One region of the Halomonas sp. MS1 genome, then DNA from elsewhere that is predicted to be linked to it. Evidence: predicted binding sites of a transcription regulator. Region 1 holds the regulator's gene; the other holds the start of a gene.
What was found. Region 1 encodes PhoB, which activates phosphate uptake and scavenging genes when phosphate is short. Its sites were predicted from a motif close to TGTCATANNNNTGTCANA; they were not measured.

Region 1 (6,186 bases):
GATTGGCTTACCTCTACGGGATGAAGCGCTAGCGCTGGGAATTGAACCGCGCCGCTATGCATGGCTGAGAGAAGTCGCGTTGTGTGTCGGCGATAAGCCCTGGGTAGTCGCACGCTCGGTAGCGCCACTCAGTCAATTACAAGGTAAGGGGTTAGAAGGGCTTGGCGAGCGTTCATTAGGCAGTTGGCTGTTTCAACAACCTGACTTGGTGCGCGGGCCACTCTACGCCACTCGCCATCAGCCACGCTTTGTCGCGGAACACTCTGCGTCGCTTTTAGACAGCGTATGGGGGCGGCGCTCAGTGTTTCAGCACGGTGGGCTGTCGCTGTTAGTGCAGGAATACTTTTTATCGACCATGGCAGATGATCTTGCCCTGTCTTCGCGCTAGGCTATCGCCAGCGTTTTCTTTTTGAGAGGTAAGCATGGACCGTTCTCTGTTGAGGCCAACGGGATGGGCTCGGGTGGCTGATTTTTTACATTTAACGCGATTGGATCGCCCGATTGGTACTTGGCTATTGATGTGGCCCACCTTATGGGCATTGTGGATAGCAGCAGAGGGTGTGCCTGGACGGAATGTTCTGCTGATCTTTATTGCTGGCGTTTATGTGATGCGCGCCGCGGGCTGTGTGGTTAATGATTACGCTGATCGTCATTTCGATGGCCATGTAAAGCGTACTAAACATCGTCCGCTAGCCACTGGTCGTATCAGTGAAACCGAGGCGCAGCTGCTGTTTATCGCGCTGGTAGCCACTGCTTTCATTTTAGTGCTATTGACCAATTGGTTTACGGTGCTGTTGTCGATAGGTGGTGTTGTATTAGCGTTCATTTACCCGTTTATGAAGCGCTACACCCATTTACCTCAGGTGGTGTTAGGGGCTGCGTTCTCTTGGGCGATTCCCATGGCATTCGGTGCGGTATTGGGTCATGTACCGTTTGAAGCATGGCTACTGTTTAGCGCTAACGTGCTGTGGACCGTTGCCTACGATACTCAATACGCCATGGTCGACCGCGACGATGACCTAAAAATTGGCATCAAATCTACCGCGGTGCTGTTTGGTAGCGCTGATCGTCTGATCATTGGTGTGTTGCAAGTGGCGGCACTTGGACTACTTGCCTGGGTAGGATGGCGTGTTGGTTTAGGTGGCTTTTTCTGGCTTGGGCTAGCCGCTATGGCCGCTACGTTTGTCCATCAACAACGCTTAATCGCTGGCCGTGAGCGCGACCGCTGCTTCCAGGCATTTCTTAATAATCATTGGTCAGGCTTGTTAATTTTTGCAGGTATTGCACTAAGTTGGTGGCCAATAACTGGCTAAATATCCTCTATGTCATAAAATTGTCATCGAGTCATGGTGTTATCGTCACTGACATGTCTTTGAACTGTTTTTTTAAACTATTTTTTAAATTAGTTTTCATTGAACACCGTGAGGCCCTGGAATGACCGCCAAGACCGTTTTGATTGTCGATGATGAGGCGCCTATTCGCGAGATGATCGCAGTGGCGCTGGAAATGGCTGACTATCGCGTGCTTGAAGCGGATAACGCCCAGGATGCCCACGCGATGATGGTTGACCACCAGCCAGATCTGCTTTTGCTGGATTGGATGATGCCGGGCACCAGTGGTATTGAGCTTGCAAGGCGCTTAAAGCGTGAAGAAGCCACTGCCGAAGTGCCTATCATTATGCTGACCGCTAAAGGCGAAGAAGATAACAAGATTCAAGGGCTTGAGGCTGGGGCGGATGACTATATCACCAAGCCTTTCTCTCCCCGCGAACTGGTGGCGCGCTTAAAAGCAGTATTGCGACGTACTACCCCCCGTGGTGTCGAAGATCCTATTGAAATTAATGGCTTGCTATTAGACCCAGTGAGCCACCGTGTGAGTGCTTACGGTAAGGCGTTAGAAATGGGGCCGACGGAGTACCGTCTGCTGCAGTTTTTCATGACGCACCAAGAGCGCGCCTATACACGTAGCCAACTGCTCGATCAAGTGTGGGGCGGTAACGTATACGTTGAAGAGCGGACGGTAGATGTTCACATCCGACGTCTACGTAAGGCCCTAGGAGAAGCTCACCAGAGTCTCATTCAAACGGTGAGAGGCACTGGGTACCGTTTTTCCGCGCGGGTGTAACGGTGCGCCTGTGGAGCCGAGAACTATGGCGAATTGCGTGGCTGGCCGCTTTGGGCGCTTGTCTGGGGTGGTTGCTGGGTATGCCAGGTCTTGGCGTTGCTGCAGGTCTTGCCGTTTGTCTGGTGTATCAACTGCGCCAACTGCGTGCGCTCTTTAAGTGGTTAACGCTTCACCCTCATGATGAACCCCCTGCTGCGAGCGGCATGTGGGGCGAGCTTTTTGATCGCTTGTATCGCTACCAAAAGAGCCAACGGATTACTCAGAATCGCTTACGTGCCACCCTTGCACGTATTCAGGAATCATCCGAAGCGATGCGTGACAGTGTCGTTATGCTAGATCGGCATGGCGACCTGGAGTGGTGGAACAGTGCCGCGACGGAAATGCTGGGCTTGCAAACAGCCCACGACCGTGGCCAGCACATTACCAATCTGCTTCGTGACCCGCGATTTATCAGCTACTTTAATGCACGTAAATACGGTGAGCCGCTGACCTTAACGTCGCCCATCGATGAACGGCATATCCTTCAATATCAAATTACTCTCTATGGTGATGATGAGCGCTTGGTAATGGCGCGAGATATTACCCGCTTGCATCGTTTAGAGCAGATGCGGCGTGACTTTGTCGCCAATGTTTCCCATGAACTACGCACACCGCTAACGGTACTGACGGGTTATTTAGAAACCTACAGCGACTTGAAAGAGCAACTTCCACCACGTTTGGGCCGAGGTATTGCTCAGATGGAAGAGCAGACGAAGCGTATGCAAAACTTAGTCAATGATCTGCTACTGCTCTCTCGGTTAGAAATTGATCAAGGTGGCGAGGATCATCATGCGTTGGCGTTAGGGCCAATGCTCGACACCATTCGCCGCGATGCGCTAGCGCTCTCTAACCAACAGCACAGTGTTCAAGTCGCGCTTGAAAGCGATGCCCGTCTGATCGGCAGCGAGCAGGAACTGCATAGCGCTATTTCAAACCTAGTGTTTAACGCTGTGCGGTATACGCCAGAGGGTAGTCAGATAACACTTCGCTGGAAAACCCTGCCGAATGGCAGTGCTTGTATTGAAGTTGACGACGATGGTGAGGGAATTGACCCTGTGCATATTCCACGCTTAACCGAGCGTTTCTATCGCGTTGATAAAGGGCGTAGTACTGCAACGGGTGGTACCGGGCTTGGTCTGGCGATTGTAAAGCATGTGCTACTAAGACATGACGCATTGTTACAAATTGAATCTCGCCCTGGCGAAGGGGCCCTCTTTCGCTGTGTTTTTCCGTCATCACGTGTTGTCAAAAGCGAGCCCGCCTCGCGCAATGCTGTTTAAGTACAAGTGATGTATAGGTGTGTCATGCTTGTCATACAAGTATGGTCACATAATACTCATGTGCCATTTCTAACCACTTTCCCTGCTTGATCTGCAAACGCTTTAAGCGCCCTTCCTATTATCTTTTATTTGCTAAGTGTTTGTTTTATCGGTTTTTTTATATAGTTTTTGATTTTTTGGCACATCGTCTGCAAGTGTCTTGGTACTTGGTAAGAGAGAAAACCATAGGAATTGGTAAGCCGAAAGACCGTCTTTCTTACTATTTAAGCAGTACCTGAACAGCGATCTAGGAGACGGAACATGATGTCCAAGGAACTACTCAAGAAAGCTGGTATTTTAAGTGTAGCGTTCGGTTTAGTTGCTAGCCCTGCAGCATTCGCTCAAGAGCCAGCAGACCCCGCGAACAATATTTCCCCTGATGAGCAGCCTGTTGAGACTCAATCCGAAAGTACAACAGATTCAAGTAATTATGATAGCCAAGAGTTGACTCATGACGAAGGCGATAACGCCAGCGACATGGAACCTAGTTCAACGAGCCAGGACGATTCAGAGTCTGGCTATGACAGCACAGATGAGTTGCCTGAAGAAAATAGCGGAATGTAACATTAACTTTGGTTACTTATCTTTTCAAAAGGTACTATAACTCTTACGCTTACGGATGAGCTATTCAGAGGCATGGATGTCAAATTGCATGGATGCTCCTAGATTCAAGGATTGAATCTTTCGACGGTCAACACGCTAGTCAGGGTTAATTCCAAGGTTGGAGCCCCTCAAACGGATAGGAAGCTAGTGTTACGTATCGCGATACTAAGAGTGCTCAAGACCCCACTTCGGTGGGGTCTAATTTTTTGTGTATAGTATAATCATTGTTACGTTGCCCACTGTTTCTTGGTGTTAAAAATGCAATTATTCAGATGACACGTTTTGCGATTGGCAAAAGAAGGTACCTTGTATCATTGCATTGTCGGTTGCTCCATATAGCAAGGAGTTTTTATTTATGTTGTTGAAATCATTTGTTAAAAGCACTGTGGTTGTAGGCTTATCGTTGGGGCTTATCGCAAGTCCAATAGCGTTTGCACACTCCTCCATAGAGCTGAATCAAGGACGTGCTGAGAACCAAGAAATTATTCAACCTCAATCTCGTAACACATCGGGCCCTGCGACCTATTCAGCTAAAGATTTGATCAATGATAATGAGAATACTCTGATATATGCTCCTTCAAGCCGTGCCAGTGACGCTGATGATGACTCTAAAGAGCGAGCAGGTTATCGCGCTGAAGAACTCAACCGTGAAGAAGGTAGCAGTACACGCTGGTAAAGAGGGCGATGGTTAAACGTGTGTGACAAATAAGTTTTATAGCAAAAACCCCGCTTCGGCGGGGTTTTTGTGGTTAAGACGGTGATCGATTGATCCTGTTAATGCTGGTGATGGCGGTCAGCGGCGGTGCTTCCTTCTTGGGCGCTTTGAACCCAAACTTCTATTTCAATAGCGTCTTGCTGGGCAAATTCGAGCGTGATGGGAAACCGGTCACCTTCTGCCAATGGCTGATGTAATCCCATTAGCATTAAGTGATAGCCGCCACCTGGGCGCATTGTTAGCGTTTCATCTTTAGCGATTTCGATAGCACTGACGTGGCGCATTTTCATCATATCGCCTTCCATCTGCATATCATGTAGCTCAACACTTTCGCTCACAGGTGTCTGTGCGCTGACCAGTGTGACGGACTCTGTATGAGCCGTAATATCCAGATAAGCGGCACCATTTGTCACACCGGGGGGCGTTGGCGTGGCAAAAGGATGAGCGATCCTTAGCTGGTCGGTTTGAACGTCGTGAGCCGATGCGAAAGAGATTGAGCCAGTGAGGAGAGCCGTCAACCAGAGTGCGCGGGTCAGCATGGTCGTATTCCTTGTAGGGGCCTTATCTTCTTAACAAGGCTTATGCTTAATCTTGAGAATAATAGTGAAGCCAAACAACCTTAAGGTAACAAATAGGTTGTATCAGCGTTATAGCGATTAAGTCATTAGCGATGAGGCGTAATGTCGCGCGTGCCGCGGTAGTGGTCGTCCCACATTAAGACGGCACCTGCCACTGCGCCGGGAATTAAGAACAGGTTGGCGAGAGGAATCCAGGTCACGAGCATAATTAACCCGCCGTAGGTGAGACTTGGCCACCACCGTTTCGATAATCGTGTACGCATATCGCGAAAGGTAATCTTATTGTTATCCATAGGATAATCTAAATAAGTGATTGCCATGATCCACGCGGAAAAAAGGATCCACAAAATAGGCGCTATCAGGTTTAGGCCAGGTATCCAGCTAATGATAAACAGTATCACCATGCGTGGCAGAATATAACCGAGTTTGACTAGCTCGCGACCCAAGGCATCGACGGCGGTTTTAGCGAGCCCGCGGTCATCCAGGGGTTCACGCCCTGTTGCTTGACGCTCTACCTTCGCGGCTAAAAAACCATAGAAAGGTGCGGCGATTAAGTGGGTGACCAGGGTGAAGGTAAAAAAGATCACCAGCAGTAGGCTGATAAAGAACAGTGGCCAGATTAGCCATGAGAGCCACTCAAGCCAGCTTGGCACCATGGTCATCGCACTATCTAACCAGCCAGAAAAGCGGCTGACTACGAAGCTGAGCATGCTGGCATAAACGATTATATTGACCACGATGGGTAGGAAAATATAGCGCCGCAGACCTTTCTGGTAGACCAAGCGAGTGCCTCGACTCAGCGCCGTCA
Region 2 (6,186 bases), 940 kb from region 1:
CCTCGGGCACCAATCTTGAGGCGGTCTCAGCCAACGGCGACCTGAAACAGGATGCCGAACTGGGGCTAACCTTGGCAGGCAAAACCTTGGAAGAAGTGGTTCTAGAGCAGGGGTGGGGCGCTCTGGCCAGCGCTGGAATTGAGCCAGTGAGCAAGTCTCTGGTGGTGGATATGGTGGCGGAAGTCAACTATCCCCACGATAAAATGGAAGGTCTATGGGTGATTGATGACCAACGCCTGGGGGTACTGAACGACGATGATTTCGCCACCTGGTCCACCGATGGTCAACTCGAGCAGAAAATGCTGGACGCTAACACTGTGGATGGCGGCCGCCTGTTTATTATCGAGGCCGACCTGAGCACCGATTGATCAACGTAACGGCCTAGCAATCACATAATCTCCCTAAATGAATTACTGCGCGCCCTGGGTTTGGCTATTTTGGTTAGCTGTCCTGGGGCGTGTTTGTGTCTTCGTCTCCCCCGTGGCTATCTTTTTCTTTTTGGTCTGCTGCTTTCTTACGCGGGTCTTCGCTTTCTTCATCCAGCCAGGTGCCACAGCGCAGGCAGTAACGAGCGCGCTTTTCATGGCGGTCATGGCCACAGCCGGGGCAGGCTTCTTCTGAATAACGGTCTTCGCGAATAGAGCGGATTACCTGGGCGGAAAATACCCCGGTAGGCACGGCAATAATCGAATACCCCAACAGCATCAGAATCATCGTGATCGCTTTGCCTATCGACGTGGCGGGGACAATATCGCCGTAGCCTACCGTGGTCATACTCACGATCGCCCAATACATCGACATAGGAATGCTGGTAAAACCGGCTTCTGGTGACTCGATGGTGTACATCAGCGCAGCAAACAGTATGACGACCATCATGATGCTGCTAAAAAACAGCAGGATTTGACGAAGACTGCGTCTAAGCGCATCGAGTAGTAAACGCCCCTCGCCGATAAACTCCATCAATCTCAAAATCCGGAAAATGCGTAGTACCCGCAGTACCCGTACGATGACCAGCCCGTGAGCACCAGGCACCAGCAGTACTAACCAGGCTGGCAAAATCGCGATCACATCGACAATACCGTAGAAGCTTTTTAGGTAAACCGTTGGGCGCTCTAAGCAGTAAATCCGCACCGCCAGTTCAATGCTGAAAAGTAGCGTAAATAGCCACTCTGCATAGTAAAAAATGTGCCCGTAGCGTTCGGAGTAACTCGCTACGCTGTCCAGTAAAATGACCGCCACGCTGATCAGAATGGCGATAATCAGCGCAATATCAAACCCTTTGGCTCCCGGCGTATCGGACTCGAAAATAATATGGAAAAGCCGTGTGCGCAGTCCTTCTGCACCGGGAGTTAATTGAAAACTCATCGCGACATCCTGAAGTGGGCTGAATGTTTCTAGCGTAGCGTGGTTTGATAGGCGAAGCGATGCGCCAGGGTTAACGCAGCAGCGCCATAAGCGGGCGTTGGGTGGCCATTATCAGTCAGTGCTGTGGTCAGCGTCTGAGCGTTACGGCGGGTACCTTCATCCAACTGCGGATGGGTCGCCAGTGTGGCTAACGCCTGCTGTGCAATGGTTAAGTGTTCCGCAAGGCCACTGTCGTGGTAGGCGTCCAGCGCCACTGTGGCTCTGTGTAGCCACTCAGCCGGTGCGTCAGCTTCAGGTAGTGACCACTGCTGCACGCCTAACGCATTGCCGCGAGCGGCTTTGCTGGTATCCGAAGGGCGCAGCGGTACGCTTTCCGCGAGCGTTAATGCTAGCCCCCAAAGCGCCTCTGGCTCACCCGCTTTTAGTTCCAGCTCGACCTCGCAAATAGCTGCTTGAGCACCACCGCTGACAATCTCTCCTTCGTCCAACACGAGCTCGATATGGCTGCCCTGCCAGTCGATTTGCCAGCTGCGCCGGGTAAAGTCGGTGCGCAGCGCAGGTTGTAGCGCGGAAATGACGGTGCCTAGTGAACCGTTGAACGGCGGAAGGGCAGCCAAGCCATGCTGGTCAAGCTGTGGGCTAGGAACTTGCCACTCCCACTCTTGTCGGGTAGAAAGGCCGCCACCACCATGGCCGGCGGTTTTCACCGTTTGCAGCACGCGATCATCAACTTGGCGTAAGCGCACGGCAATCCGTGCATTCGCCATATCGCCCGCAGGGGTATCGAAATAGGTGTTCGAAAGATGTTGCCGTTGGGGTGTTTCGGCTAGTGCTGCGTGGCACAGCAGCGTGTTTAGTTGAGCTGGCGCAAGGGCGAGTTTAAGCTCTATTTCGGTAGGCGCTGAAACAGAATCAGCAGTAGATGTTGAATTTTTCATGACATTAGCCACCTTTGTATTGTGACGTTTCAATTAATTTTTCATGACATTGTGAACTTTTCATGACGGCGGCGAGCGCACTCTTTATACTGGCGCCGCCATTTCCAGGCTCCCCGAAAACAGGCTAAAGGCTATATGGTTACCTCCAACCCTTTTTCCGCGATGTTTGGCCGCTCGCCATTCCAGCCGCTGCTGGCCCACATCGTCAAGGCCAATGAATGTGCCGACCAACTGTTGCCGTTCTTCGAAGCATCGCTTGCCGGTGATTGGGATACCGCAGCTGTACTGCGTGAAAACGTTACCCGCTTAGAGCATGACGCCGACACGTTGAAAACAGAGCTTCGGCTTAACCTGCCCAATACGATGTTCCTTCCCGTCTCGCGGTCCGACTTGCTCGACCTTATCAGCGTGCAGGATAAAATCGCCAACAAGGTGCGCGACATTACCGGCATTATGCTGGGGCGTAAAATGCGTGTGCCCAATGAGTTGGCCGATCCCATGCGCGATTATATGCGTACCAGCGTGGCGTGTGTGTCCCAGGCTCGCCAAGCGCTTGAAGAGCTGAAAGAGCTGCTTGAGTCCGGTTTTGGACGCAATGTTTCCGATGTTATTCAGAATATGATCCGTGAGCTGCACACACTTGAGCACCAAGCCGACAGCCAGCAGATCGCGATACGTCGCCAACTGTTTGAGCTTGAAAGCCAACTTCCGCCTGTTGATGTGATTTTCCTTTACAAAATCATTGAGTGGGTCGGTGAAGTTTCTGATCGCGCTGAACGCGTGGGCAGCCGCCTACAGATTTTGACCGCACGCTAAGGGGTACCCATGCAGATTATTGCCCAGCACGGTGAAATTTTTATCATCCTGGCCTGTTTGTTTGGCTTTTTTATGGCTTGGGGCGTTGGCGCGAATGATGTTGCCAATGCGATGGGGACCTCGGTGGGGTCGAAAGCGATCACCATCAAACAAGCAATTTTGATTGCGGTAGTCTTTGAATTTTTAGGCGCATGGCTGGCGGGTGGTGAGGTGACCAACACCATTCGTAAAGGCATTATCGACCCAGAATTGCTCCAGGAAGATCCACAGTTACTAGTGTACGGTATGTTATCAGCGCTGCTAGCAGCGGGTACTTGGTTACTGGCAGCATCGATGAAAGGTTGGCCGGTTTCCACGACGCATTCCATTGTAGGTGCCATTGTGGGCTTTGCCGTAGCGGGACTGGGTGCCTCTACGGTTGATTGGGGCGCTGTTGGCACCATTGCAGCAAGCTGGGTCGTTTCTCCTCTTTTAGCGGGTACTATCGGCTTCGTGCTGTTTAAATCAGTGCACCACCTGATTTTTGAAAATGATAATCCCTTCACGGCTGCCAAACGCTATGTACCGGGCTACGTATTTTTGGTTGGTTTTATTGTGGCGATGGTCACGCTAACCAAAGGTCTGTCTCACGTTGGGCTGGACCTGACCTTTAGTCAAAGCCTGCTGCTGTCTATCTTGTTAGGACTTGTGATCATGGGTGTAGGCCTGGTGATGCAGCGTCGTATCAAGTTCGAGAAAAATGTCAACGACCACTTTGGATACGCCAACGTTGAACGGGTCTTCGGCGTATTAATGATCTTTACTGCGTGTGCCATGGCGTTTGCTCACGGCTCTAACGACGTTGCGAACGCGGTTGGTCCGCTAGCGGCGGTCATTAGCGTGGTGCAAACTGGCGGCCAAATTGAAGGCTCTGCGCTAGTGCCCTGGTGGGTATTGGTACTGGGCGGTGCTGGCATCGTGGTGGGCTTAGTAACTTACGGCCACAAAGTCATTGCCACCGTGGGAACCGGTATTACTGAGCTTACCCCCAGCCGTGGCTTTGCCGCCACGCTGGCAGCCGCGACCACAGTGGTATTAGCTTCCGGCACGGGTCTGCCGATTTCAACCACCCACACACTGGTGGGGGCGATATTAGGCGTAGGGCTTGCCCGGGGTATGGCGGCGCTTAACCTGCGTGTTATTGGCACCATCGCCATGTCCTGGCTGATTACGCTACCTGCCGGGGCTGGTTTGGCTATTCTGTTCTTCTTTATGTTCAAAGGCATGTTTGGTTAACAGCAAGGGGTAACCCCGCCCAATACGTGACTGCTTGGCCAAACGCACAGCGGCATCTTCTTTTACACAAGAAGGTGCCGCTGTTTTTTATGCTCTGTTAAAGTAAACGCTGATACTTTCATTCACCTGCTGCCGGAGAGCGGCCCTTGGACACACGCTTCCCTTTTGTTGATTGGTTTCGTAACGCTTCCCCTTACATTAACGCGCACCGGGGACGAACCTTTGTCATCTTAATTGAGGGCGAAGCCATGGCGTCTGGCCGAGGAGAGCAGCTGATTCAAGATTTAGCGCTGCTACACACCCTGGGGGTGCGGCTAGTTGTGGTGTTTGGTATTCGCCCACAAGTGCATGACGCATTGACGGCTGCCGGTGTCGAGCCAACACGGGTGGATGGCCGTTGGGTAGCTGACCGAGCGGTGATGGCCCACGTGGAACAGGTGGCCGCGCACCAGCGCTTATGGCTAGAAGCTCGTCTTTCCTTGGGGCTGCCTAGCACGCCACTACACGGTGTAGAGCTTAGCGTGATTTCCGGCAACTTGGTGACCGCTAAGCCATTAGGGGTGCGTGAAGGCATCGATTTTGATCACAGCGGTGAAGTCCGCCGAGTGCGTTCGAGCGCTATTGAAGGGCTGTTGGAAAAAGGCTCACTGGTGCTGCTGCCGCCGCTGGGCTTCTCCAGCACAGGTGAAGTGTTTGATTTAGATGCCTCGGAAGTCGCACAACAGGCTGCCGTCGCGCTGAAAGCGGATAAGCTGATTCTATTAGGCGAGTCGGAAGGGCTTGAAGACGAACACGGTGCACTATTGCGCCAGCTTTCCCCGGCAGAGGCCGAGCCGTGCCTGCAGCAGGCGTTACCGGGCAGTGAGCTGGCACGCCACTTGAACGCCGCCTGCACCGCCGCCAGGGAAGGGGTGGCGCGCACCCACCTACTTTCCTGGCGCAACCACGATGCGTTGCTAGGGGAGTTATTCACCCGTGACGGCGTTGGCACGATGATCACCCAACACCGCTACGAGCAACTGCGCCCAGCCACGTTGAACGACGTCGCTGGCCTGCTAGAGCTGCTGGAGCCACTGGAGCGACGTGGCATGTTGGTGGCTCGTTCGCGGGAACGCCTAGAGCACGAAATCGACGACTACATGGTCATCGAACGTGATGGCATGGTGATTGGCTGTGCCGCACTGCATGTTTTTCCAGACACCACGGTGGGGGAAATGGCCTGTGTCGCGGTGCACGGTAACTATCGCGGCGGTGAGCGCGGCGAGCGCTTAGTGGAAGCGTTAGAACGCCGCGCCCGGCAGCGTGGGCTTTCCGAAATGTTTGTGTTAACTACCCACACGGCCCATTGGTTTGTGGAGCACGGCTTCCGTGCTGCTAGCCTAGATGATCTGCCACCGCTAAAACGCGAAGCCTACAACCACGCCCGTAAATCCAAGGTGTTGGTGAAGACGCTGGCAGGATAGAACGTAGTGATTCGTGAGGGGCAAATCGTGCGCCATCAGCGGCAAGACCTCCTGCTGCAGCTGAAGTAAGTATTGCCACGTTATATTAAGCGTGGCCAGTCAACCGATAGTCCCATGATGGTCATCATGGGATAGGAAGCAACATAAGCAAGTGTAACCGCCCTTCAATAAGATGTTATTCCCACAGCGCTACTGCTTGTAGCGCCGTTTTACTTCTACGTTTAGCCGACCTTCTCCCAGCCGTAGCGAGAGCTTCTGGCCTGGCGCGGTGTCCTCTGCCCGGCGGATGACATGGCCTTTTTCATCCTGGGCAATGGCATAGCCACGCC

Region 2: a site for PhoB is predicted at 2,335-2,352, ahead of NF683_RS11115 (CYTH domain-containing protein). Genes of this name have one in related genera too.

Annotation. Positions count from the first base shown of each region.
Region 1 covers NZ_CP098926.1:1,497,432-1,503,617, reverse strand. The annotation lists gene NF683_RS06715 (chorismate--pyruvate lyase family protein) at 1-388, shown strand, start outside; gene ubiA (4-hydroxybenzoate octaprenyltransferase) at 423-1,313, shown strand; gene phoB (phosphate regulon transcriptional regulator PhoB) at 1,435-2,124, shown strand; gene phoR (phosphate regulon sensor histidine kinase PhoR) at 2,127-3,443, shown strand; gene NF683_RS06695 (hypothetical protein) at 3,744-4,046, shown strand; gene NF683_RS06690 (hypothetical protein) at 4,441-4,761, shown strand; gene NF683_RS06685 (copper chaperone PCu(A)C) at 4,860-5,339, opposite strand; gene cysZ (sulfate transporter CysZ) at 5,465-6,186, opposite strand, start outside.
Region 2 covers NZ_CP098926.1:2,438,866-2,445,051, forward strand. The annotation lists gene NF683_RS11105 (esterase-like activity of phytase family protein) at 1-368, shown strand, start outside; gene NF683_RS11110 (ion transporter) at 442-1,365, opposite strand; gene NF683_RS11115 (CYTH domain-containing protein) at 1,395-2,303, opposite strand; gene NF683_RS11120 (TIGR00153 family protein) at 2,439-3,119, shown strand; gene NF683_RS11125 (inorganic phosphate transporter) at 3,129-4,394, shown strand; gene argA (amino-acid N-acetyltransferase) at 4,541-5,857, shown strand; gene xseA (exodeoxyribonuclease VII large subunit) at 6,047-6,186, opposite strand, start outside.